DNA from 4 places in the Clostridium sp. LBM24168 genome. Region 4 is predicted to be linked to each of the others. Evidence: a T-box and tRNA genes for the amino acid it is inferred to sense, from the RefSeq annotation. Region 4 holds a T-box; the other regions hold tRNA genes.
What was found. The T-box of region 4 lies ahead of ACSVC9_RS11440 (valine--tRNA ligase). A T-box ahead of a tRNA ligase gene usually reads a tRNA of that ligase, here a tRNA-Val.

Region 1 (6,202 bases), 820 kb from region 4:
TTAATTTTTCAAATATGTCGGTTATACAATTTATTATGGTAGTTTTTCCTGTACCTGGTCCCCCTGTTATTATCTCTACCCCATTTTGAAATGCTCCCCTTATTGCCTCTTTTTGGGATTTTGCAAATTTTATATTATTGTCAGATTCAAACCTTGCAATTTCCTTTTCTATATCCATATCTATTTCATCATACTTATTAAATTGCACATATAAAATTTTTTTAGTTACACTGAGCTCGCAATAATAGTAAATAGGCAAAAATACACAAACTTCATCTTTTGATTTCTCTAATTTAAGTTTTCCTTTAAGTGAACTATCATATATGTTCTCCTCTATTTCTTCTCTCGTCACATTAAGTACACTTTCCGCTTCCTGTATAACCTTTTCAAGAGGCATGTATGTATTGCCAAAATTACAAAATCTGCTCACTATGTATTTTATTCCACTTTGTATTCTAAAAGGTGAATTTGCTTCTATTCCAAGGCTTCTGGCTATTCTGTCAGCTATTTTAAATCCTATTCCAGATATTTCATCTGTAAGAACATATGGATTTTCTTTTACTATATTTATAGAATCTGCACCGAATCTTTTATGTATTTTCACACACTGATTTGCACCTATCCCATAAGTCTGTAAAAATACCATTATGCTCCTAACTTCACTTTGTTTTGAATAAGATTCACATATCAGGTTTATCTTTTTTTTTCCAATTCCATCTATTTCCCTTAACCTCTCAATATGATTATCCATTACATCCAGAGTCTTATCTCCAAATTTATCTACTATTTTCCTTGCAGTAACAGGTCCTATGCCAGATATGGCTCCAGACGATAAGTATCTTTCAATTCCAATCGTAGTATCTGGTACTATTTCTTCAGAGTATTTAATCTTAAATTGCTTTCCAAACTGCGGATGTGTTACCCATTCACCTATAAACTTCAAGTTCTGTCCTTCCATAATAAAAGGTATATTTCCTACTACCGTAGTAATACCACTCTTATTTTTCAACTTGGCAACTACATATCCATTATCCTCATTTTGAAATACTACATCATCTATAACACCCTGTATTTCCTGCATAAAATCTCCCTACTTTTAAAAAATTATATCCATAAATTAATTATAACACATTAGGCACGCATCATTTTAGATGCGTGCCTTTATTTATAAGTACTTTTTTATTTCATCCACTTTATTGAGTTTTTCCCATGGTACATCTATGTCTGTTCTTCCAAAATGTCCATATGCTGCTACCTGTCTATATATAGGTCTTCTCAAATCCAAATACCTTATTATAGCTCCAGGTCTCAAATCAAATACTCTATTTACTATATCCACTATTCTATCTTCTGAAATTTTTCCAGTACCAAAAGTATCTACTGTTATAGATACTGGTTTTGCAACTCCTATAGCATAAGCCAGCTGTATTTCCAGTTTATTAGCCAAACCTGCTGCCACAAGATTCTTTGCAACCCATCTTGCTGCATAAGCAGCTGATCTATCAACTTTAGTCGGATCTTTTCCAGAAAATGCGCCACCACCATGTCTTCCATATCCACCATAAGTATCAACTATTATTTTTCTTCCTGTAAGTCCAGAATCTCCCTGTGGACCTCCAACTACAAATCTTCCTGTAGGATTTATAAAATACCTTGTATTATCATCTAAAAATTTCGATGGTATCACCGGTTTTATGACATTCTCTATTATATCTCTGTTTATCTGCTCCTGACTTACACGTGGATCATGCTGTGATGATATGACTACAGTATCTATTCTGATCGGTTTATCATTTTCATATTCTACTGTAACCTGTGTCTTCCCATCTGGTCTTAAATAAGAAAGGGTACCATCTTTTCTAACAGCTGCTAATCTTTTTGCAAGTTTATGTGCCATACTTATTGGAAGCGGCATATATTCTGGAGTTTCATTTGTAGCAAAGCCAAACATCATTCCCTGATCTCCTGCGCCTATAGCATCTTCCTTGTCCATTTCACCAGATTTAGCTTCAAAAGCTTCATTTACTCCCATGGCTATATCTGACGACTGTTCGTCTATTGAAGATATTACCGAACAAGTATCACAGTCAAAACCGTATTTTGCCCTAGTATAGCCTATCTCTCTTACAGTATTTCTAACTATTTTAGGAATATCCACATAGCAATTAGTTGATATTTCACCCATAACCAGAATCATTCCTGTTGTAGTTATAGTCTCACAAGCTACTCTTCCATCAGGATCCTGCGCCATTATTGCATCAAGTATAGCATCTGAAATTTGATCACACATTTTATCTGGATGCCCTTCTGTAACTGACTCAGAAGTGAACAACTTTTTCATCTCTTTTACCTCCATCTATATAAAATAAAAAACCTCTTAATAAAAAGAGGTTAATAAGCTTTATCAACTCCCTTATCTTGCAGAACAACTGCAGGAATTGGCACCTTAGTATAATTACCGGTTGCCGGGTTTCAAAGGGCCCTTTCCCTCCACCTCTCTTGATAAGAGTTTCAAATTATAAAATAAAAAACACCTAATAGTGTTTTTATGGTGGAGGAAGATGGATTCGAACCATCGAAGTCAATGACAACAGATTTACAGTCTGCCCCCTTTAGCCACTCGGGAATTCCTCCATATTTTTGGTGCTGGCAGTAGGCATCGAACCCACGACCTACTGATTACAAGTCAGTTGCTCTACCAGCTGAGCTATGCCAGCTTATTCATTATTTTATACATGGTGGGCACAACAGGGCTCGAACCTGTGACCCTCTGCTTGTAAGGCAGATGCTCTCCCAGCTGAGCTATGCGCCCGAAATTGGTGGAGGAAGATGGATTCGAACCATCGAAGTCAATGACAACAGATTTACAGTCTGCCCCCTTTAGCCACTCGGGAATTCCTCCACTTTTGGTGCTGACAGTAGGCATCGAACCCACGACCTACTGATTACAAGTCAGTTGCTCTACCAGCTGAGCTATGTCAGCTTATTATGTAATTCATTTACAATCAACATTACGCATTGACGTATGTTAGTATACCGTTTAAATATCTCTTTTTCAAATTTTATTTTGTATTATATTCTAGTGTTTAAATTGTTTTTTCTTCATATTTCTTTATATTTCTCTTTAAATCACATTTTCACAATTTCTACTCAACATATTACTTATTCTAATTTTCTTCAGGCCTTCATATAAATTATATATGACGTTTCAAACAGTTGCATATGTACATCTTATGAAATGAAATAAAGCACAATTTAAAGAGGTGAATATTTTGAACAAAGTAAAAGTCAACTATAAAACTCCCCTGGCATATTACAAATTAGCACATTTTCTAAGAGATCATATCGATAAAAATACAATCATAGTTTGTATTGGCACAGATAGATATATAGGTGATTGTCTTGGCCCTTTAGTAGGTACATTACTTACATATAAACACTTTCCTCTCCCTGTTTATGGTACAATACAAGAACCAATACATGCCCTTAATATTGACAGCAAATTAAAACATATCACATTGCATCACAAGAAATGCAATATAATAGGTGTAGATGCGTGTCTTGGTGATGTAAATAATATAGGTGAAATACAAGTAAGAGATTTTCCAATTCATCCAGGAAAAGGAGTGGGGAAATCCTTACCAAATGTAGGAGAGACTTCGATAATTGGTATAGTGGATTCAAATACAAGTAAAAATATCTTCAGCAACTCAAACAATATAAGATTAAATCTAATTCTATCTATGTCAGAAGTAATAGTTAATTCACTAATTCATGCATACTATCTATATTTCAATGACAGCACTGAAAATAAATAATTTAATCAATCAGCGTTATATCATCTCCGCTGAAAGTAAGTTCCATTTTATCTAGATATTCCAATACCTTGCCAGTCCCAAGAGCAACGCAGGATACTGCATCATCTGCTACACATACAGGTACATTTGTAACTTGCTGTATTAAATTATCTAAACCATGTAGAAGTGATCCTCCCCCGGTCATAATAATTCCCTTATCTGCAATATCAGCAGCTAACTCCGGAGGAGTTTTTTCAAGTACCGCATGAGTCGTATCCCCTATAGCATTTATAGTATCCTTCAATGCCTCTCTCATTTCATCAGAGGATACTGCTATATTTTTTGGGAGGCCCGTAATCAAGTCCCTTCCTCTTATCTCCATTCCAATATCATCATCAGATTCAAAAGCTGAACCTATGTTTATCTTCAATTCTTCTGCAGTTCTTTCACCTATCATCAATTTATGCTCTTTTCTTATAAACTTAATTATAGACTCATCAAATTTATCTCCCGCAATTTTAATAGAAGATCTTACTACAATTCCCCCCAAAGAAATAACAGCTACGTCTGTAGTTCCTCCACCTATATCGATTACCATATTTCCCTCAGGCTTTGTTATATCAATACCTGCACCTATAGCTGCCGCTAAAGGCTCTTCAATCAAAAATACTTTCTTTGCACCGGCATTCTGTGCTGCATCAATTACAGCTCTTTTTTCAACTTCTGTGGCCTCACAAGGTACACAAACTACAACTCTCGGCGTAGTCCTTTTACGTCCACAAGCTTTCCCTATAAAATATTTCAACATTTTTTCCGTTACATCATAATCAGAGATAACTCCATCTTTCATAGGACGTATAGCAACAATATTACCTGGAGTCCTTCCAATCATCTGCCATGCTTCTTCACCCACAGCAAGTACCCTGTTCTGATTCTTATCTATTGCCACTACCGATGGTTCTTTCAATACTACACCCTTTCCCTTAATATAAACAAGTACTGTAGCCGTCCCTAAATCAATTCCCATGTCCGTTCCTATACTAAAAAACATTCCTTTTTCACTCCTACTCTCCCTTGCTTTTCATTAGCAGCTAAAATTATCTATTCGTATTAAGTTTACCATATTATATATAATTATAATAGGAGTGTTTTTAACCTTCAATAGCTTTATATTTCATTTTAGTGGCATTGCCACCTCTTATATGTCTTTCAGCCTTATTATAATCTAATATCATTTTAGCCTGTTTAGCAATTTGAGGATTTATTTTGGGCAGTCTTTCTGTCATATCCTTATGTATAGTACTTTTACTGACCCCAAAAACCTTTGCTGTTTTTCTTATTGTAGCTTTAGATCCTATTATATATTTAGCTACTTCTAAAACTCTTTCCTCTATATAATCCTTCAACTGTTATCAACTCCTTTATTTAGTCCGCAGCTAATAATATTTATACTTACATCTAATTCACTTTCTTTTAGCCATTTCCACATTTTAATATGAAGAAATGGCTAAACTTTAATATTTTATATATTTTCCCGGATCAACAAATTCATTTCCCTTTAAGACAGCAAAATGAAGGTGATCACCATATTTTTCATAAGCAGATCTAAGTGTGGTATTTCCTACAACACCTATCACTGTTCCTTTTGATACATTTTGACCTTTAGAAACCTTTAAATTAGCGTTTAGGTTTGAATATACTGTTTTCAAACCATTCTGATGATTTACAATGACTTCAACTCCGTCTTGAGTATTGTTACTTATCTCCTCCACTTTTCCATCCATAGCAGCAAAAACCGGTTTCCCAATTGGAACCTGTATATCATAGCCTAGATTAGGTCTATAGGTTCCAGTAGAATCCCAATATACAGGATTTTCTGAAAATCCCCTCGCTATATTTCCTTCAACAGGTTTTTGAAAAGACGTACTAATCGAATTCGATACTCCTTTTGATACTTCTTCTTTTCCAGAAGTACTATTTGTCTTACTTTCTGTACCCTCATTCTTTTTAACTTGAAGAGCATTATCATGTTTATTCTCCACTTTAGCAGTTTTATCAATTTTGGCCTGCTGTGATACAGCCGGCTTATTTTCCTGTACTTTTTGATCCTTGCTATTCTTAATTGTCAAAATAGCAGCAGTAGCCGCAATACATAAGCAGATGAATAAAATTATATAAAAGCCCTCCTTCTTTATAAAATTAAATGGTTTTTTAACAATTTTTTTATCCATATCAACACCTCCTTTTTGTAGTTTGTCCAGACAATGACAAAAAATACATATTTTATTAATTTTCCATAAAAAAAATTGGTAGTTCAATTAACTACCAATTTTACATACTTTTACTCCATCATAATAATGATATAATATATCTTTATAATTTTTCCCCTTTTTGGCCATGGCATC
Region 2 (6,202 bases), 660 kb from region 4:
CATCCAAATTAAAGCTATTTAAAAAATAGGATTTGTTACTGCTTTTGACAAAAGGTATGGCAATATCCAGAATCTGAATTTCAGGGGCTATTTCACTTACTATTCCTTCTACTATAATAAAACTTTTTACCAAGAGTATTAAATCTTTAGGCAATTTTATATTATTATTTTTGGCACATTCAAAAATCTGTGTCATTAAAGCAGAAATTTTTATATTTTCAAGTGAAGTAGATAAATAATTGTCAAGAAGCGTGTTTATATCATCGTACAATCTGTTTTTATCTACAATGCCTTTCTTTATGCCTATGGACATAATTGTTGATACAAGTGTGTCTAGGTCCTTATATACTATTGAAATAATTATTTTATTTAAACATTTTTTTAGATAATGAGATATATTGCCCATTATTCCAAAGTCCAAAAAACATATTTTATTTTTCTGTATTAATAGATTGCCTGGATGTGGATCGGCATGAAAAAAGCCATCAGTAAAAACTTGTTTAAAAAAAGAAGTCGCAAGTTTTTTCCCAAGATCATCTAAGTCATAACCACCTTTATTTAGTAATTCTATATTATTTATTTTAAAGCCATTAATTTTTTCCATAGTTATCACTTTGCTTTTACATAAATTTTCTACTAAATACGGTACATGACAAAATGCAACATTGCTATTTAATCTTTTGAATTTTATCATGTTTTTTACTTCCAAATCAAAATTGAGTTCTTGGCTTGTAGAAAATTTTAATTCATCAATAGCTTCTTCTGGATCAATTATTAAATTTTTAAATTTATTCTTGGTGAGTTTTATTATTTTATAAAGTATGGATATATCAGTTTCCATCTTTTCTTTAATGTTAGGTCTCTGAATTTTTACTATTACATGTCTACCATCATTTAAAATGGCATTATGAACTTGTGCAATAGATGCAGAAGCAAAAGGATGTTCATCAAATTTAAAAAAACATTCCTCTATATTTTTATTGAAGTCACTGAAAAAAACCTTATTTATATCTTCAAATTTTTCCGGCGGCACGTCATCTTGAAGTTTTGAGAGTTGATCAATGAATTTTGAAGGTAGTATATCTGGTCTTGAACTAAGAATTTGGCCTATTTTAATAAAAGTAGGACCAAGTTCTTCAAAAGCCATTCTCAAGTTTTCAGGTGATTTTTTTCCCCTGGTACTTACGAATTTAAATCCATATTTTCCTAATACCTTCACAATTTCTTTAAAACGTTTGGATGATTTTTCTTGCATTTTATAGAATAATAACTAAAGTCCAAATGGACTCTAGTTATTATTTACTTTTTCCTCTATCTTTTTTAATCTCTCATTTATAGATGCTATGTCTTCTTTTGAAGCAAAATTTAAGGTGTTTAGTATAGAAAGAAGTTCTTCTCTATTTAAAGGTTTAATTTGATCTTTTTTTGCAGAAACATTTTTCTTCAGTTCTTCAGATAACTGTTTTCCTTCTTCTACAGTAATTTTTCCTTTTTGTACCATTTCATCAATTAATTTTACCGCTTTTTCATAGGTATATGCTGCAGAACCGACTCCAGCTAGGAATAAATTTTTTAATTCATTTAACATAGTTCATACCTCCTTATTTATATTGGTATCTATAAAATTTACAAAAAAATTGACAACGATAGTAATATATAATAGAATGTTAAAGTAAAAGCAATTTATGCACTCGTAGCTCAGTAGGATAGAGCAGCGGTTTCCTAAACCGCGTGCCGGAGGTTCGACTCCTCTCGGGTGCACCAGATATAAGCAACTAATGTATTCCTGTAAATTGGATTTGCAGGATTTTTTATATGAAAATTAATAGTTTTTATAGCTTAAGTTTAAATGAAAATGGTAGAAGTTTCAATATAATATATAGAAAGTTAACATTATAATAATATATGGAGATAAAATGGATTTTATGCAGGAAGCAATAAAAGAAGCTAATTATGCATTAAAACTAGGAGAAGTACCCGTAGGTGCTGTGATAGTTAGGGATAAAAAGATAATAGCAAAAGCCCATAATCTTAAGGAGACATTAAAGGATGTTACCTGTCATGCTGAAATACTTGCCATAAAAGCTGCTTCTGAAAAAATAGGAAATTGGAGGTTAAGTGGATGCAGTATGTATGTAACTTTAGAACCGTGTCCCATGTGTGCAGGAGCTATAGTCCAATGCAGAATGAACAAACTTTATATAGGAACTTTCAATCCTACTTTTGGCTCTTGCGGATCTGTTTTAAATTTGGTTCAAAATAACAGTATTAATAGTTTTGTAGATGTTAAGTGGGTTTATAACGACTGCTGCAGTAATATTTTAGAAAAATTTTTTAAATCCAAAAGATAGAATAATTAGTTTGATTTATTTATTTTACTTTTGTATAATAAACTAGTGGGATTTTGGAGAGATCTCCGAGAGTTCTAAGGTGATTGACTCTGAATCATATGATTATGAATAGAGGATTACCGATTATGTAATAAATTAAATATGGAAGCGTATCGAAGTGGTCATAACGGGCCTGACTCGAAATCAGGTAGACGGCAACGTCTCGTGGGTTCGAATCCCACCGCTTCCGCCAGATGTAAAACCCAGTGCTGATTAATAAGAGATAAATTGATGTATTTGGAGGTATAGCTCAGCTGGTTAGAGTGTACGGTTCACATCCGTAAGGTCGAGGGTTCGAGCCCCCCTGTCTCCACCAAAAACAAACGTTAATATTGATACAATATTAATGAGTCAAAAAAGGCTGTCGTACTAAAAAAACTAGTGAGGCAGTTTTTTTGCGTAAAAAATAAGTCTCCCACTCGGAAGAGTGAAGGATTTAATAAATTTGTATTCGACTTACTTACGTATAAGGCAGAATCAGGCAACACCATATCAGATGCTGAAGATTGTACTTTACTCTTACATGAATCACAATTACTCATCAAGAACTATGGGATTTCGCAGATTTCTAAGCAAAGGTAAGAATAATGTTTTATCTGAAAGTATTTTATTGGCAATGGCACATAATATAAATAAGTTACTTCATTTGGCGGCATGTTATAATCTATAGTAATGTAGTATTAATGGATAGAAGTATTGTAAATTACCACAGGGGTTTTCAATGTGAAGCTAAGGATGCTGTCACATTTTTAAAATAATGTTGTGAAAAACTTAAATTATACTATTAACAAGATACCTGTAGAATCTTTTCACAAAGGTTCTATTTAACTTCTATTTACATTGCCGCAGTAAAATATTCTCAAGGTGGTGAAGTGATGAATATGAGCAAAATCTTAATCGCGGACGATGACCCGAATATCCGTGAACTCGTTCGTGTTCACTTAAAGAATAATGGCTTTGATGTGGTTGAAGCCAAAGACGGGCGCGACGCGCTCGAAAAAATGGATTCCTCTCCCGACCTTGCGGTTATCGACCTTATGATGCCCAAAATGAATGGCTATGAGCTGTGCAAGGAACTCCGCAAGTATTATGACATGCCAGTCCTTATGCTGACGGCAAAGGGTGACTTAGGTTCCAAGGCAAAAGGTTTTGAAGTCGGTACAGACGATTATCTCATAAAGCCTTTCGAGGGCGAGGAACTTGTAATGCGTGTTAAGGCGTTGTTGCGACGTTACAAAATTGAGAGTTCGCAGCTTATCCAAATCGGAACTGTGGCCATCAATCGCAACAGCTTTACCGTCGATGGCGAGGATATTCCTCGGAAGGAGTTTGAACTGCTCTTCAAATTGGCAGGCTTTCCGGGAAGGACATTTAGCCGCGACAGTCTGATTGAAGATGTGTGGGGATATAACTTCGACGGCAACGAGCGTACCCTTGATGTGCATATCGGGAGGCTGCGCGAGCGTTTCCCAGCTGAAACAAGTGGTTTCAGGATTGTCACCGTGCGAGGTTTAGGCTATCGGTTGGAGGTGACGGCGTGAACAACAAGCTGAAAATCATTTTCGGTATACTTGGTTTTACGGTGGTGCTGACTCTGTGTGCTGTTGCGGGACACTTTCTGCTGCTGTTAATGGTGACCTTACCTGTTATCGTGGATATTATCGCTTCGCTATGGGTAGGTTTTTTGCTGTTTGCATTGCTGGCGAAGATTATGTATTTAATTCACCAAGACGATAACCATCGGCAAGGCTACTGGGAAAATACTTTGACTGCATTGGAACAAATCAGTCACGGGAACTTTTCCGTTTTACTCCCCGAAAACGAAGATATCCACTTCAATGAGCTTACGAAAGCCGTAAATGATATGGCAAGAAATCTTGGTGACCTCGACAAAATGCGTTCGGACTTCATTTCAAATGTGTCCCATGAGATACAGTCGCCGCTCACATCCATAAGTGGGTTCGCAGCACTTCTCAAAACCGATTTGCCCGAGGAGGAACGCCGCCGCTATGCCGAAATAATCGAAACCGAAGGCAAGCGATTGTCAGGACTGAGTGACAACCTAATGAAACTGTCGAGTCTTGATAACAAAACAATAACCCCACACGATTTCCGGCTTGACAAACAACTACAAAATATTATACTCGTGCTTGAACCGCATTGGTCTGCTAAGAATATCACTCTCGAAGTGAATTTAGAGAAAACCACGGTCAATGGTGATGAAGAACTGCTTTCACAAGTATGGATGAACTTGCTCCACAATGCGATTAAATTCACGCCGCAAGACGGGATTCTATATGTGTCACTGAAAGACGGATCTATAAAAATTGCCGATACGGGGTGCGGTATCCCGCAAGAAGAACTGCCACATATATTCGAACGGTTCTATAAGGTAGACAAAGCCCGCGACCGCAGTTTTGGCGGCAATGGGTTGGGGCTTTCGATAGTTAAGAAAGTCCTTGATTTGCACGGTTGGTTGATTGACGTAGAAAGTGAACTTGGCAAAGGTACGACCTTCACGATAACGCTTTCCAAAAAATAATCAATTCCGTTTAACCTCCGTTTAATTTGAAGACGTAGAATTGACTCATCAAATCAAATGGAGGTAATTTTATGAGTAATGTCATAGAGGTTAAAGATCTTGTCAAACAGTATAATGGCGCAAAATCGCCGTCTGTGAACGGCATAAGTTTCAACGTGGATGAGGGAGAATTTTTTGCCTTCCTCGGACCCAATGGGGCGGGCAAAACCACAACAATATCAATTCTTACAACCACGCTTGCTAAAACAAGCGGCCAGGTAATAATTGCGGGGTTTGATGTTGACAGACAGGCACGACAAGTTCGTGAGCATATAGGGATTATTTCGCAAAAGCCGAGCCTTGACACCAATCTTACTGCTGAGGAGAATATCCGTTTTCACGCCGCTTTATATGGAATGTACGCTTATTCTCCAAGTTTTAAGCTTATGCCAAAGGCCTATCGAGAACAGGTTGGGCAGCTAGCGGAAATCGTTGGCATATCGGATTCACTTTTTAAGCGCGTCAGCAAACTGTCCGGTGGTATGCAGCGTAAGTTCGAGATAATCCGCACTTTAATGCACACTCCTGACGTGATGTTCCTTGATGAGCCGACGCAAGGGCTTGACGCAGTGAGCCGCAGGGGATTGTGGGATTACATCGACACCGTGCGTGAGAGATTTGGTACAACAGTTTTCCTTACCACACACTACATTGACGAGGCAGAGAACGCCACAAATGTCTGTCTTATTAATAATGGGAAAATCGCATTTTGTGGTACACCAAACGCAATGAAGCGTCAGATTGCCTTTGACCCTACGCCGCGTGTGTGTATGCCATCACTTGAGGATGCATATATAGAGTTCCTAAATAAGAATAAGGAGGTTGTGTAAATATGGAAGCAGTCATTATAAAAAAACAATCACGTGCTGCCCGTGAAATCAGTGCTGTATGGGCGCTTATCTGTCGTGAAATCACCTCGGCGTTTAAGTCGCCGGGTATGCTCGTTATGAGCTTTGCAATGCCGATTATCATGATGGGTATGATAGGTGGCAATCTCACACAGAATATGGCGGGTGGTTTGGGTTTCAACTTCGGTTTGTTTATGCTTGTCGGAATGATGGTCAATATGCTCTATACCTTTACGTCAAACGGTGTCGCTTCACTTGTTGACGACCACGACAGTAATTTTTCCGAGGAACTCCTGGTTGCTCCTGTTTCGCGGTATGCCATCGTTATTGGCAAAATCCTTGGTTCCTGGTTGCCAGCGGCCACGAGTATGTTGGGTGCGATG
Region 3 (6,202 bases), 570 kb from region 4:
GTAGTTTAAGGTCCCCCAATGATTTTCAAGCAAGGATATTAAATCATTTTTGTTTAAGTTAGGAAACATATCTATTCTTATTGATATGTTTTTTTTATAAAATAGCCCTCTTGAAGCAAGACCACTTATCTGAAGTATGGGAGGACCTGATATTCCATAGTCTGTAAAGAGTATTTCGCCATACTCCTTTCTCATTGATTTTCCATCTATCAATAATTCACAGGAACCATTGAACTTTATTCCGGATAATGCTTTAAGATGCTTGCATTTTAGCTTTAACTGCACGAGAGAAGGTACGGGAGGTATTATATTATGACCCAGCTTTTTTGAAAGTAAAAATCCAGATCCATCCGAGCCGGTATTGGCTGCAGATTTTCCTCCAGTACATAATATAAGTTTATGGCATTTAAATATTTCATTGTTACATATTATTTTAAAGACGTTTTTTCCCTTAATTATTGATTTAACTTTAGAATTTAGGTACACAGGGATTTTTCTATCTTCTAAGGCCATTAAGAATATATCTAGTACGGAAGAGGCCTGGAGGGACATGGGATATGTTTTACCATCCTCTAGTGTAACGAGAGGAAGCCCTAATAAATTAAAAAAATCAATAGTATCCTTGGAGTTGAATTTAGAAAGTATATCTTTAAAAAAATAATTGTTGCTGCTGTGATAATTATTAAGGGATAGTTTTGTATTTGTTATGTTGCATCTTCCATTTCCAGTAATCAAGATTTTCTTGCCTATTCTATTTGAACCCTCTAATACAGCAGTATCTTTTCCCATATCCATTGCAGTAATTGCTGCTGTCAATCCTGCAGCACCACCACCAATTATAATTATTTCATGAAACAAATTAAACCACTTCCTTTGTAATGTATCCTAATTTATATTTTATTATAACATCAATATAATTTTGAATGTCAATACCTCAGATGTAGTTCACAATTTATCTATTAACATTTATAGCTTTTTTATTTATAATAGATTGTAAAAAACTTGGAGATGATAAAATGAAAATAAGCCATGAATGCTGGCAATGTGGATGTGAAAAATTGAATTATGAGGGTTCTGTGTACTGCATATTTGACAATACGTCGGGTACAGTTATTATGAAAGATGAGCGTGATAAATGTTCATTTATTGATAAAAACAGTAGTGTTTTTGAGGATGTTTATAATGAATTTCAAAATAAAACTTTAGAGCAATAGTATAAAAAGGCAAAGGGCTTTTTAGGACAACTTGAAAGCTCTTTTTAAAACCTGTATAGTGAAAAGTAATTTTCGCCGAAAACTAGTATTATATGATATTATGTTACTAGGGTATTTACTAGGAGGTGAATAATATTGCTAAAAATATACGCTGTATCAGATTCTATTGGTGAAACTGCAGAACAGGTGGCAAGAGCTACTGCATATCAGTTTTCTGAAACCGTGCAGGTTAGGAAAGTACCTTATGTTAAGAGTTATGAGAACGTGAATGACTTTATAAACAGTTTAGAGAGTAGAGAAGATATACTTATAATATCTACTATAGTTCTGGTAGATGTAAGAGAGTTTTTAACTCATAGGTGTATTGAGTGTGGAATACCTATAAATAATATACTTGGACCATGTATAAGTATGGCTGCCAGAATTTTAAAAACAATACCTGATTATAGACCCGGAGCTGTTTGGAGAATGGATACTAAATACTATAAGAAGATTAAAGCAATGGAATTTGCAGTCCAATATGATGATAGCAAGAATAACGTTGGAATAAAATATGCAGATGTCATATTGATTGGGCTTTCTAGAACTTCTAAAACTCCGATTTGTATGTATCTTGCAAATAAAGGAATAAAAGCTTTGAATATACCGCTTATGCCTGAGATCCCAGTTCCAAAAGAGTTGTTTGAAGTCAATAGAAGAAAGATAGTAGCACTCACAATCGATCCAATACAACTTATAGAAATACGAAAGCGTAGATTAGATAGTTATCATAGATGTTTTACAAATATAAAGTACGCAGATGAAGAAAGGATACTTCAAGAACTGGATTTTTCTGATAAACTTATAAAGAGGCTAAATTGTAAAGTAATAGATGTAACTAAAAGGGCGATCGAAGATACGGCACTAATGATAATGGATTATATAGGCTATACAGATGGAAATTCTTATTAATCAATTAAATATTCTATATTAAAATTTAAGGAAAACATGAAAAAAGTGTTGACACTTTATGAAATATTTTGTATTATAAGATATGTCGGGTCGCGCGAGAGGCTTGACTAACAACGGCCCCTTGGTCAAGTGGTTAAGACACCACCCTTTCACGGTGGTAACAGCAGTTCAAGTCTGCTAGGGGTCACCATTTATGTGGGCGCATAGCTCAGCTGGGAGAGCATCTGCCTTACAAGCAGAGGGTCACAGGTTCGAGCCCTGTTGTGCCCACCACATAAATTATAATGGCTCAGTAGCTCAGCTGGTTAGAGTGCCGGCCTGTCACGCCGGAGGTCGTGGGTTCGATCCCCATCTGAGTCGCCAATTATATTTTATGTATTAAATATAGAATATTTAAAGTAATGGCCCCTTGGTCAAGTGGTTAAGACACCACCCTTTCACGGTGGTAACAGCAGTTCAAGTCTGCTAGGGGTCACCATTTATGTGGGCGCATAGCTCAGCTGGGAGAGCATCTGCCTTACAAGCAGAGGGTCACAGGTTCGAGCCCTGTTGTGCCCACCACATAGTATAATGGCTTAGTAGCTCAGCTGGTTAGAGTGCCGGCCTGTCACGCCGGAGGTCGTGGGTTCGATCCCCATCTAAGTCGCCAATTATGCTGGCATAGCTCAGCTGGTAGAGCAACTGACTTGTAATCAGTAGGTCGTGGGTTCGATGCCTACTGCCAGCACCAAAAATCACTTTATTCTAAAAAATGTTTTTTAGAATAAAGTGATTTTTTATATTTATTTAAAAATAAATATTGAAATAATTGAATTTATCATTTATAATTTAATAAAATATAGTCCCAATTATTAAAAATAAATCTATGATTGGAGGGAATAATTATTAAATTTTTAATTTAAATTTAATAAGACAATTATGAATAAAGAAATTGCAGTATTAGTAAATGACCATGGAGAAGTAACTTCATTTTTAGAACCTTCGGTAGTTAATATATATATAATGGAAAATAATCACTGGGAAATAAAAAATAGAATAGTTTTTCAGGTTGATGTTACAGCTGATATAAATTTAATTAGGCAAAGAATTAGCAAGATGGTTAAATTATTGGGAGAATGTAAGATCTTTGTAGCAACTGAAATTGTAGGAATACCTTATAATATTCTAGAAAGATTTGGTATTAATTCATGGGAAATAAATGGGAAACCTGACGAATTTTTAAATTATATAATTAAAAAGGAATCGGAAGAAGAGAAAAAATTAATAGAAGAGTCTTTTAAACATAAAAATGGTGATATGCAGTATATTGTTAAAAATGGTGAAGATGGGAAATATTTTATAGATTTTATTGAAATACAGAATAATAATCCTAATATTACCACCAAGAAGATATTGTTACCATTTTTTAAAGAAGTAGATTTTTTCGAATTAACTATTAGATGTAACCACATACCAGGATGGTTTCAAAGGGAACTTTATAAATTTAATCTAAGAGCAGATGTACAAAAAAATAATATGGATGAAATTGAAGTTATTGTAAAACATGAAAAATAAAATTTGAGGAGCAGGAAATAATTCTAAAATTTCTTGCCCTTTATATTTTGTTTTATTCGTATATCTTCACCGAAAAATTTGCATAAAGTAAAATTTCCCAGTAATCTTGAAGAAATTCTTTCAGAATACATCTTTAATATTTCTTCAAGATCACAATTTGTAGATATAAGTATTTTTTTCCCACTTAGTAGTCTCATATTTAGTATATTAAATAATTCAGTTTTGGAAAAATCGGTTATTTGTTCTGAACCGAGATCATCTATTATTAATAGATCACAGTTCAAAAGTAAATCTTTGAGATCTTTATTATTTGCAAATCGTATCTCCCTTAAATTTTGCATTAATATTTCTGCAGTTTTATATACAACTAAATAACCTATGTCTAGCAATTCTTTTGCTATGCAATTTGACATAAAGCTTTTTCCAGTTCCCGCAGTTCCATAAAAAAACAGATTTTCTTTTGAATTAGAAAAATTCTTAATAAAATTCCAGCATTTAGATGCAATATTTTCTATATTTTTTCTTGGGCTTATATGTTCACCTGAGCTTTTTTCAGAAGAAAACAATTCAGGATTATAATTTTCAAAGTTATTATTTTGCAGTATGTTTGTTAAATGAGAATTTTTATAGTACAGGTTTACTAATTTTTGATTGTAACAATTGCATTTTTGGGTACCTATAAAACCGGTATCCTTACACTTTGGGCATCTATAATGAATTTCAAGATAATCCATAGGATAATTGTTTGCAACCAATAGTTCTGATTTTTTTATTCTAAGTTCTGTAATTTTTTCTCTCATCTGATTTAAATATATTTTGTTCTCTTTTGAATTATTTACAAGCTGAATGGATAATTTGATTGAATATAAACCTATTTGCTTTTCTATATCTAAAATTTCAGGTAATTTTTTTTGTATTTCTTCTCTTCTATTGTTTAAAGATTTGTTTTCTTCATTTCGTATATTTTCATATATCTTCATAATAGCAGAATGATAGCCTTTAATCATTATTATCCCATCCTAATAATTTCTTTTCTAGATCTTTAAAATCATAATTTCTCTGTTTGAAGTTGTTAAAAGTACTATTTTTAGGAGTATTGGTAATATTACTCTGTGTATTTGAATAGTTCATTTTTTTAATTTTTTTTCTATCCTTTTTTTCTATATCCTCTAATGTTTTAATTTTTTCCTTATTCCAGCTACTTAATATTCCATCTATATATTTAAAATCAGCTTTATTGATTCTCTTAAAGCATATATCACAAGCCTTAAGTATAACTTCTACAGGAAAATTATATGTATTTAACCATTTAGTAAAAATTTCTTCCTGGGGTTTCATTATTTCGGCGTCTTTTATACCTAGATAATTAAGTATTTTACGAATATTTATCCATTTATCTTCATGTTTTTTAATAAAAGACTGCGCATCATTAATATTTTTGATTTTAGCATCAAACCAGGATATAGCAATTTTCTCAATATATCTGCTGTCAGATTTACCTTTTAATACACAATATTGGATTAGAAGTAGTATAATTTCAGGGGAAAAATTGAAATCTTTTAACCAACTTATATACATGGTAATTTCCTTTGAAGAAAGAGGTCTTCCCAATAATTTTTCTATATCATTAAGCATATCCTTGGTAGAGTTTCTATTTAGCTCTTCTACTATATCTATATTGTTAGACTTTTTATTATCAAATTCATTTAGATCTAGAAATTCTATACTGTAATTTCCCATTTTGTCTACAGGAATTATTTTAATTACGTTTTCTTCATCCCAATAATTCCAAGCATTTATTACATCTGTTTCTAAAAGGTGTAGTGCACTTGCTATAACTTCGGAACTTACCCCAACTTCACCACAATTACAATATTTTAGCCCTAGAAGATACACCTTTACAAATTCTCCACGGGCTTTTGGCATAAATTTATCTATGAAAATATTATTAACAGGAGTGTAATTTGAATCTTTACTGTTGAATATGAAAGTACTCATACATTAATACCTGCCTTTTATAGTTTTTATACTTTATGATATATCTTAATAATTAATTATATCAAAATATAAAAACTATAACAAATTATACTTGAACTAATTTTAATAGGTATTGAAAGTGTTTGACAGTTAATTTTTTTTAATATATACTTTGATTATCAAATTATTTGACAATCAAAAATTATGTTAAAAGGAGAGGATCAAATGGGATTACCTCCACTTATTATAGGAAATTTAAATGCTAATGTTCCAATTATACAGGGTGGCATGGGTGTTGGAATTTCAGGATATAGACTTTGTCAGGCTGTAGCAAATGAAGGTGGAATTGGAGTAATATCAGGAGTTCAGATAGGATATAGAGAACCAGATTTTGAGACAAATACGAAGGAAGCTAATATAAGAGCACTGAGGAAAGAGATAAGAAGAGCAAGAGAACTAAGCCCCAATGGTATAATTGGAGTGAATATAATGGTAGCTGTAAGTGA
Region 4 (6,202 bases):
CCTGGATATGTTGTTCCCGTTTATCTGTATTCTCTCTTCAAAAACTTCCAGATGTGGAGATGTGTACATTCCAACTCTATAACCGGATCTGCTCAATATTTTACTTATCATTGCTGTTATTGAACCCTTGCCATTTGTACCTGCTACATGTATGCATTTTATCCTCTCCTGAGGATTTCCAAGCAATTCAAGTAATTTTTCAACTCTCTCCAATCCTAGATTGCTCCCAAACCTGGCTGTACTCTCTATATAATTCAATGCTTCCATATAATTCATACTTTTTTCACATCCAACTAATTCAAACTATCTATTCGCTCTGAAACAGTTCTAAACATCTCTCTGTACTTTTCACCCTTGGCTCTTTCTCCTTCTACTACTTCCTCAGGTGCCTTGGATACAAATTTTTCATTCTTGAGCTTCTTTTCAACTCTTTCTATTTCCTTCATAAGTCTTGTTTTCTCTTTATTCAGCCTTTCCAATTCCTTATCCCGGTCTACAAGATCAAAGAGTGGAATGAATATCTGGGCTCCTTTTGTAACTGTAGAAACTGCATTTTCAGGTACTTCATTTTCATCTTCAAGAAATTGAACTTCAGAAGCAGAAGCCAGTTTCTTGAAATAATCTTCTCCACATTGAAAGGCTCCTATTGCTTTATCTTCAGTTATATGCAGAAGTACCTTTGCTTTTCTTGAAACAGGGACATTCATATCTGTTCTTAAATTTCTTACAGCCTTAATCGCTTCTATAATATAGTCCATATTCCGTTCAGCTTCCATATCCTTTAATTTTTCATCATAATCAGGCCATTTGGATATACATATGGACTCATATTCCCTGTTATAGAGATGAGTATATATTTCTTCAGTTATAAACGGCATTATTGGATGTAAAAGCTGCAGACTTACAGTCAGCACCCTGTTCAATACATTATAGGCCACCCCTTTTGCTTCTTCATTGTCACCGTACATAACCGGCTTTACAAGTTCTATATACCAGTCACAGAATTCTCCCCAGATGAAGTCATATATCTTCTGCGATGCTATCCCAAGTTCGAATTTCTCTATATTTTCAGTAACTTCCCCTACAAGTGTATTCAATTTGGACAATACCCATCTATCTGCTTCAGTATAATTTTTGCACTCTGAATATTTTTTCATAAGATCTTCATCCATATTCATCAGCACAAATCTGGATGCATTCCATATCTTATTTGCAAAATTTCGGGAAGCCTCCACCCTTTCAGGATAGTACCTTATATCATTTCCAGGGGAATTTCCCGTAATGAGCGTAAACCTGAGTGCATCTGCCCCATATTCATCTATTACATCTATAGGATCAACACCATTTCCGAGAGATTTCGACATCTTTCTTCCATCAGAATCTCTGACAATTCCATGTATGAGTACATTCTGAAATGGAATATCATCCATACAGTAAAGTCCCGAGAAAACCATTCTTGCCACCCAGAAAAATATTATATCATAGCCTGTAACCAGCGTACTTGTTGGATAATAGTATTTAAGATCATCGGTATTGTCAGGCCATCCAAGCGTTGAAAACGGCCATAGTGCAGAACTGAACCAGGTATCCAGCACATCCTTATCCTGTTCCAGATTACTAGAACCGCATTTCGTACATTTTTCAGGCTCATCCATGGATACAATAACCTCACCACAATCCTTGCAGTACCAAACCGGTATCCTATGACCCCACCAAAGCTGCCTCGATATACACCAGTCCTGTATGTTTTCCATCCAGTTGAAATATATCTTTTCAAACCTTTTAGGTACGAATTTTATCTTTCCCTGTCTAACTGCATCAACTGCCGGCTTTGCCAGTGACTTCATCTTTACAAACCACTGCTTTGAAAGCATAGGTTCAACAGTAGTGCCGCACCTGTCGTGACATCCTACATTATGTACATGTTCTTGTATTTTTACCAGAAAACCCTGCTGCTTCAAATCCTCTACTACCAGTTTTCTTGCTTCATACCTGTCCAACCCATCGTATTTGGTTCCAGGCAGCTTTATTGTTCCATCCTCATTCATTATTATTATCTCAGGAAGGTCATGTCTCTTTCCAACCTGATAATCGTTAGGATCATGTGCAGGTGTTATTTTGACAGCACCTGTTCCAAATTCCATGTCGACATAATCATCTTCAACTATTGGAATCTCTCTATTTATTATTGGCAATATGGCTTTTTCCCCTACTAGATCCTTGTATCTTTCATCTTTGGGATTTACAGCTATTGCAGTATCACCAAACATTGTCTCCGGCCTTGTAGTAGCTATTTCCAGATATCTGTCACTTCCTACTATAGGATATTTTATATGCCAGAAATGACCTTCCTGCTCTTCATACTCTATTTCAGCATCGGACAGTGCCGTCTGACATTTTGGACACCAGTTTATTATCCTGTTGCCCTGGTATATAAGTCCATCATCATATAACTTCACGAAAAATTTTCTGACTGCTTTGTTGAGTCCTGAATCCATGGTAAATCTTTCTCTTGTAAAATCTACAGAACTGCCAAGCTTTTTTATTTGATTGGCAATTCTTGCCCTGTATTCATGAGTCCAATCCCATGTTTTTTCCAAAAATGCTTCTCTTCCTATTTGATCCTTCTTGATACCATCCTTTAAAAGTTCTTTTTCAACCTTTACTTCTGTAGCTATGCTTGCATGATCCTCGCCGGGCAACCATAATGCACTATAACCCTGCATTCTTTTAGTTCTTATCAGTATATCCTGTATTGTATCATCCAGTGCATGACCCAAATGAAGCTTTCCAGTTATATTTGGAGGGGGTATAACTATAGTATATGGTTTTTTATTGGCATCCGGCTGCGGGCTGAAGTATCCCTTTTTCTGCCAGCTGTCATAAATTCTCTTTTCAAATTGTTTTGGATTATAAGTTGTTGATATCTCTTCTTTCTCCGACATAAAAATCCTCCTTATTTATTCGTAATATTCTTCCTTTTAAAATAAAAAGCCTTCATCCAATAAAGGACGAAGACTCGCGTTACCACCTTTTTTTCTGCAGCATACAAACCTATAATGCAGACTCTTAAATAATTAACGGAAACAACCGTCTTTATCTACTTGCATTCAATAAAGAAACTCCAAAGCTACCTTCGAAATAAATAGTATGGAAAATCTCTCAACTAATAATTTTCCTCTCTGCATACCGTGTTATTTCTACTACTCTTCTTCACAGTCACTACTGTAATTCAATTTATACATTATAATTATAACGTTAATTTAAGAACTGTCAAGAATTTTTTATCATTTTACAGCTTTTTCCGCAAAGGAATTATCAACTATTTTTTCAAAAGGAGGCCTCTGTGGTATCAAGCTTGATTTATAAGACTGTATTATATCCATAAGTCTATCTAAATTTTCCTGCTTGATTTCCGGTGTCAGTGCATATGCATTTATATTTCTATAGTTTTTGACCACGGATTCCAGTATTTCTTCATCAGTACCAGGGAAAAATGATTTTATAGAATTTGCAACTTCCTTGTCACTGTGCTCTTGAACCCATACTTGACCTTCATATACGGCTTTGGTAAATTTCTCTATAACATCAGGATTTTTGGAAATATAGGATTTGGTTGCGAAGTAACATGTATATGGGAGGCTTCCTGATGCCTTTCCTACTGAAGCAACTATATATCCATCTTTATTTTTCTCAAGCATACTTGCGGTAGGTTCAAAAAGTGCAACATAGTCTCCTGTTCCTGCTTTAAATGCACCAGATGTTGCAGTATATGCAAGATTTGTTATAATATTTACATCTTTTCCAGGTTCAACTTTATTTTTTTTCAGCGCATACTCAAGCGCCATCTCCGGTACTCCCCCAGGCCTTCCACCTATTATGTTCTTTCCTTTTACATCCTGCCATTTAAAACTCTTTTCATCCTTTCTGCTGACCAGAAATGAGCCGTCAGTTGTGGTCATCTGTGCAAATAATATAGGATAGTCTTCTCTTTTTTGATTATAGATGTATATCACCTGCTCCGGTCCGCAAAATCCTATATCAGCATTCTTGCTCAGTACAGTCTGCATTGTCTTGTCTGCTCCCTGCCCTGTAGTAATATCTATATCAAGTCCCTGTTTCTTGAACATACCTTCGTTTATAGCTGCATACATAGGTGCATAAAATACGGACCTTGCGACTTCATTTAGCCTAACCTTTTTCAAAGCTTTATCTCCATTTTTGCTATTTCCGCATCCTGAAAAAATTGAAACTACTATTAAAAAACTGAACAAAAGCACTAAAATGTTTATTTTATGTTTTTTCATACTTGTCCCCCAGATAATTTTTATACTAGTTTATATTATGAAATAAAAAAGGTTTTGTGAAAAATACTTATTCACAAAACCTTTTCCCATACTATTTATTTACATCATCTGCAAACACCGGCTCACCCATGAATTCTTTACTTTCAGCCTCAAAAGCTTCCTGATCTTTAAGTGACTTAAAGGCTACAGACAACATAAGCTTTAATCTATTTAACTGATTAACCTCGCTGGCACCAGGATCATAATCTATGGCAGCTATATTGCTTCCAGGATATTTTCTCTTCAATTCCTTTATCATTCCTTTTCCTGTGACGTGATTTGGAAGACATGCAAAAGGCTGCATACATACTATATTCTTGGTTCCACTTTTTATAAGCTCTATCATTTCAGCTGTCAAAAACCATCCCTCACCAGTTTGATTTCCTAAAGAAAGTACATCTGATGCTCCTTCTGCCAGTTCATCTATTGCGGAAGGCGGTGAGAAGCGACGGCTTTTTTTCAATGCAATTTTCATGTGCCTTCTATAATATTCAATAAACTTTATACTGGCACCCTTTATTATTTCACTCAGCAATGTTCCCGACAGATTTTCATGTTTAAATTTTGCATCGTAAGCACAGTAGAGCAGAAAGTCCGTTAGATCCGGAACTACTGCCTCAGCCCCTTCATTTTCAAGAACCTTGACAATTTCATTATTGGCAGTTGGATGAAATTTTACAAGTATCTCGCCTACCACCCCAACACGTGGTTTTTTTATATTATTTATTTCTAGATTGTCAAAATCTTTTACTATATTATAAATATTTCTCTTGAATTCCACATGATTTCCATTTCTAACGTTCTCCTTACATTTTTCAACCCAGCTCCTATATAAGGTATTTGCAGAACCGGGTATTCTTTCATATGGTCTCACCCTATACAAAACCTTCATCAAGAGATCTCCATATAAAAGTCCTATTATTCCTTTATTTACAAGCCCCGGTGTAATTTTAAATCCAGGATTTTTCTCCATTCCAACAACATTTATGGATATTACAGGTATGTTTTCCATTCCTGCTTCCTTTAATGCTTTTCGCAGAAATGCTATATAATTGGTAGCTCTGCATCCACCCCCTGTTTGAGATATCATAACAGAGGTATTGTCTAGATCATATTTTCCAGATTTAAGCGCCTCTATTATCTGTCCAACAACTATTATGGAAGGATAGCAAGCATCATTATTTACATATTTAAGTCCTTCATCCACTGCCCTCCTGTCCACTGATGGAAGCACCTCAAGTTTGTAGTTAGATGCATTGAAAGCTTCCTGAATAAATTGGAAATGTATTGGAGCCATCTGTGGGCACAATATTATATGTTTTTTTCTCATTTCTTTTGTAAATATTATTTTTTTGCTATTTTCTCCAACTCTATGCGGTTTAAAACCGGCCTTTTCTCTCTCTTCCAGTGCAGCTTTTAATGAACGTATTCTTATCTTTATTGCACCCAAATTACTTACTTCATCTATTTTAAGAAGCGTATATAATTTTTCATATTTACTAAGTATTTCCTGAGTCTGGTCCGTAGTAACTGCATCCAGTCCACATCCAAAAGAATTTAACTGAATGAGTTCAAGATTATCCTGAATCGCTACAAAACTTGCGGCAGAATATAATCTTGAATGATATACCCACTGATCTACAACTCTTAGAGGCCTTTCAACCTTTCCAAGATGCGCTATAGAATCTTCCGTTAAAACTGCCATTCCGTAAGAAGTTATTATATTCGGTATACCATGATTTATTTCCGGATCTATATGGTAAGGCCTGCCTGCAAGAACTATACCGATCTTACCAGTTTTCTTCAAATATTTAACTACCTCTGTACCTCTATTCTTTATATCATCCTTAACACAC

Region 1: it has a tRNA-Val gene. The T-box ahead of ACSVC9_RS11440 (valine--tRNA ligase) is inferred to sense a tRNA for this amino acid. The anticodon was not compared.
Region 2: it has a tRNA-Val gene. The T-box ahead of ACSVC9_RS11440 (valine--tRNA ligase) is inferred to sense a tRNA for this amino acid. The anticodon was not compared.
Region 3: it has a tRNA-Val gene. The T-box ahead of ACSVC9_RS11440 (valine--tRNA ligase) is inferred to sense a tRNA for this amino acid. The anticodon was not compared.

The regions. Positions count from the first base shown of each region.
Region 1 covers NZ_CP196861.1:3,126,636-3,132,837, reverse strand. The annotation lists gene recD2 (SF1B family DNA helicase RecD2) at 1-1,081, opposite strand, end outside; gene metK (methionine adenosyltransferase) at 1,166-2,341, opposite strand; SAM riboswitch class I at 2,411-2,509, opposite strand; tRNA gene ACSVC9_RS15620 (tRNA-Tyr) at 2,550-2,634, opposite strand; tRNA gene ACSVC9_RS15615 (tRNA-Thr) at 2,642-2,717, opposite strand; tRNA gene ACSVC9_RS15610 (tRNA-Val) at 2,737-2,812, opposite strand; tRNA gene ACSVC9_RS15605 (tRNA-Tyr) at 2,818-2,902, opposite strand; tRNA gene ACSVC9_RS15600 (tRNA-Thr) at 2,908-2,983, opposite strand; gene yyaC (spore protease YyaC) at 3,273-3,818, shown strand; gene mreB (rod shape-determining protein MreB) at 3,820-4,848, opposite strand; gene spoIIID (sporulation transcriptional regulator SpoIIID) at 4,949-5,203, opposite strand; gene ACSVC9_RS15580 (peptidoglycan DD-metalloendopeptidase family protein) at 5,312-6,028, opposite strand; gene spoIID (stage II sporulation protein D) at 6,116-6,202, opposite strand, start outside.
Region 2 covers NZ_CP196861.1:2,963,472-2,969,673, forward strand. The annotation lists gene ACSVC9_RS14780 (ABC1 kinase family protein) at 1-1,255, opposite strand, end outside; gene ACSVC9_RS14785 (phasin family protein) at 1,289-1,588, opposite strand; tRNA gene ACSVC9_RS14790 (tRNA-Arg) at 1,688-1,764, shown strand; gene ACSVC9_RS14795 (nucleoside deaminase) at 1,917-2,351, shown strand; tRNA gene ACSVC9_RS14800 (tRNA-Ser) at 2,495-2,583, shown strand; tRNA gene ACSVC9_RS14805 (tRNA-Val) at 2,630-2,706, shown strand; gene ACSVC9_RS14810 (hypothetical protein) at 2,818-3,060, shown strand; gene ACSVC9_RS14815 (response regulator transcription factor) at 3,272-3,931, shown strand; gene ACSVC9_RS14820 (sensor histidine kinase) at 3,928-4,932, shown strand; gene ACSVC9_RS14825 (ABC transporter ATP-binding protein) at 5,004-5,801, shown strand; gene ACSVC9_RS14830 (ABC transporter permease) at 5,804-6,202, shown strand, end outside.
Region 3 covers NZ_CP196861.1:2,878,470-2,884,671, reverse strand. The annotation lists gene ACSVC9_RS14370 (NAD(P)/FAD-dependent oxidoreductase) at 1-858, opposite strand, end outside; gene ACSVC9_RS14365 (hypothetical protein) at 1,017-1,214, shown strand; gene ACSVC9_RS14360 (pyruvate, water dikinase regulatory protein) at 1,350-2,165, shown strand; tRNA gene ACSVC9_RS14355 (tRNA-Glu) at 2,281-2,355, shown strand; tRNA gene ACSVC9_RS14350 (tRNA-Val) at 2,363-2,438, shown strand; tRNA gene ACSVC9_RS14345 (tRNA-Asp) at 2,452-2,528, shown strand; tRNA gene ACSVC9_RS14340 (tRNA-Glu) at 2,569-2,643, shown strand; tRNA gene ACSVC9_RS14335 (tRNA-Val) at 2,651-2,726, shown strand; tRNA gene ACSVC9_RS14330 (tRNA-Asp) at 2,738-2,814, shown strand; tRNA gene ACSVC9_RS14325 (tRNA-Thr) at 2,820-2,895, shown strand; gene anfO (Fe-only nitrogenase accessory protein AnfO) at 3,084-3,719, shown strand; gene ACSVC9_RS14315 (ATP-binding protein) at 3,743-4,726, opposite strand; gene ACSVC9_RS14310 (DnaD domain protein) at 4,719-5,717, opposite strand; gene ACSVC9_RS14305 (NAD(P)H-dependent flavin oxidoreductase) at 5,922-6,202, shown strand, end outside.
Region 4 covers NZ_CP196861.1:2,304,247-2,310,448, forward strand. The annotation lists gene ACSVC9_RS11435 (bifunctional folylpolyglutamate synthase/dihydrofolate synthase) at 1-276, opposite strand, end outside; gene ACSVC9_RS11440 (valine--tRNA ligase) at 294-2,945, opposite strand; T-box leader at 3,005-3,226, opposite strand; gene ACSVC9_RS11445 (ABC transporter substrate-binding protein) at 3,288-4,307, opposite strand; gene ACSVC9_RS11450 (acyl-CoA dehydratase activase-related protein) at 4,399-6,202, opposite strand, start outside.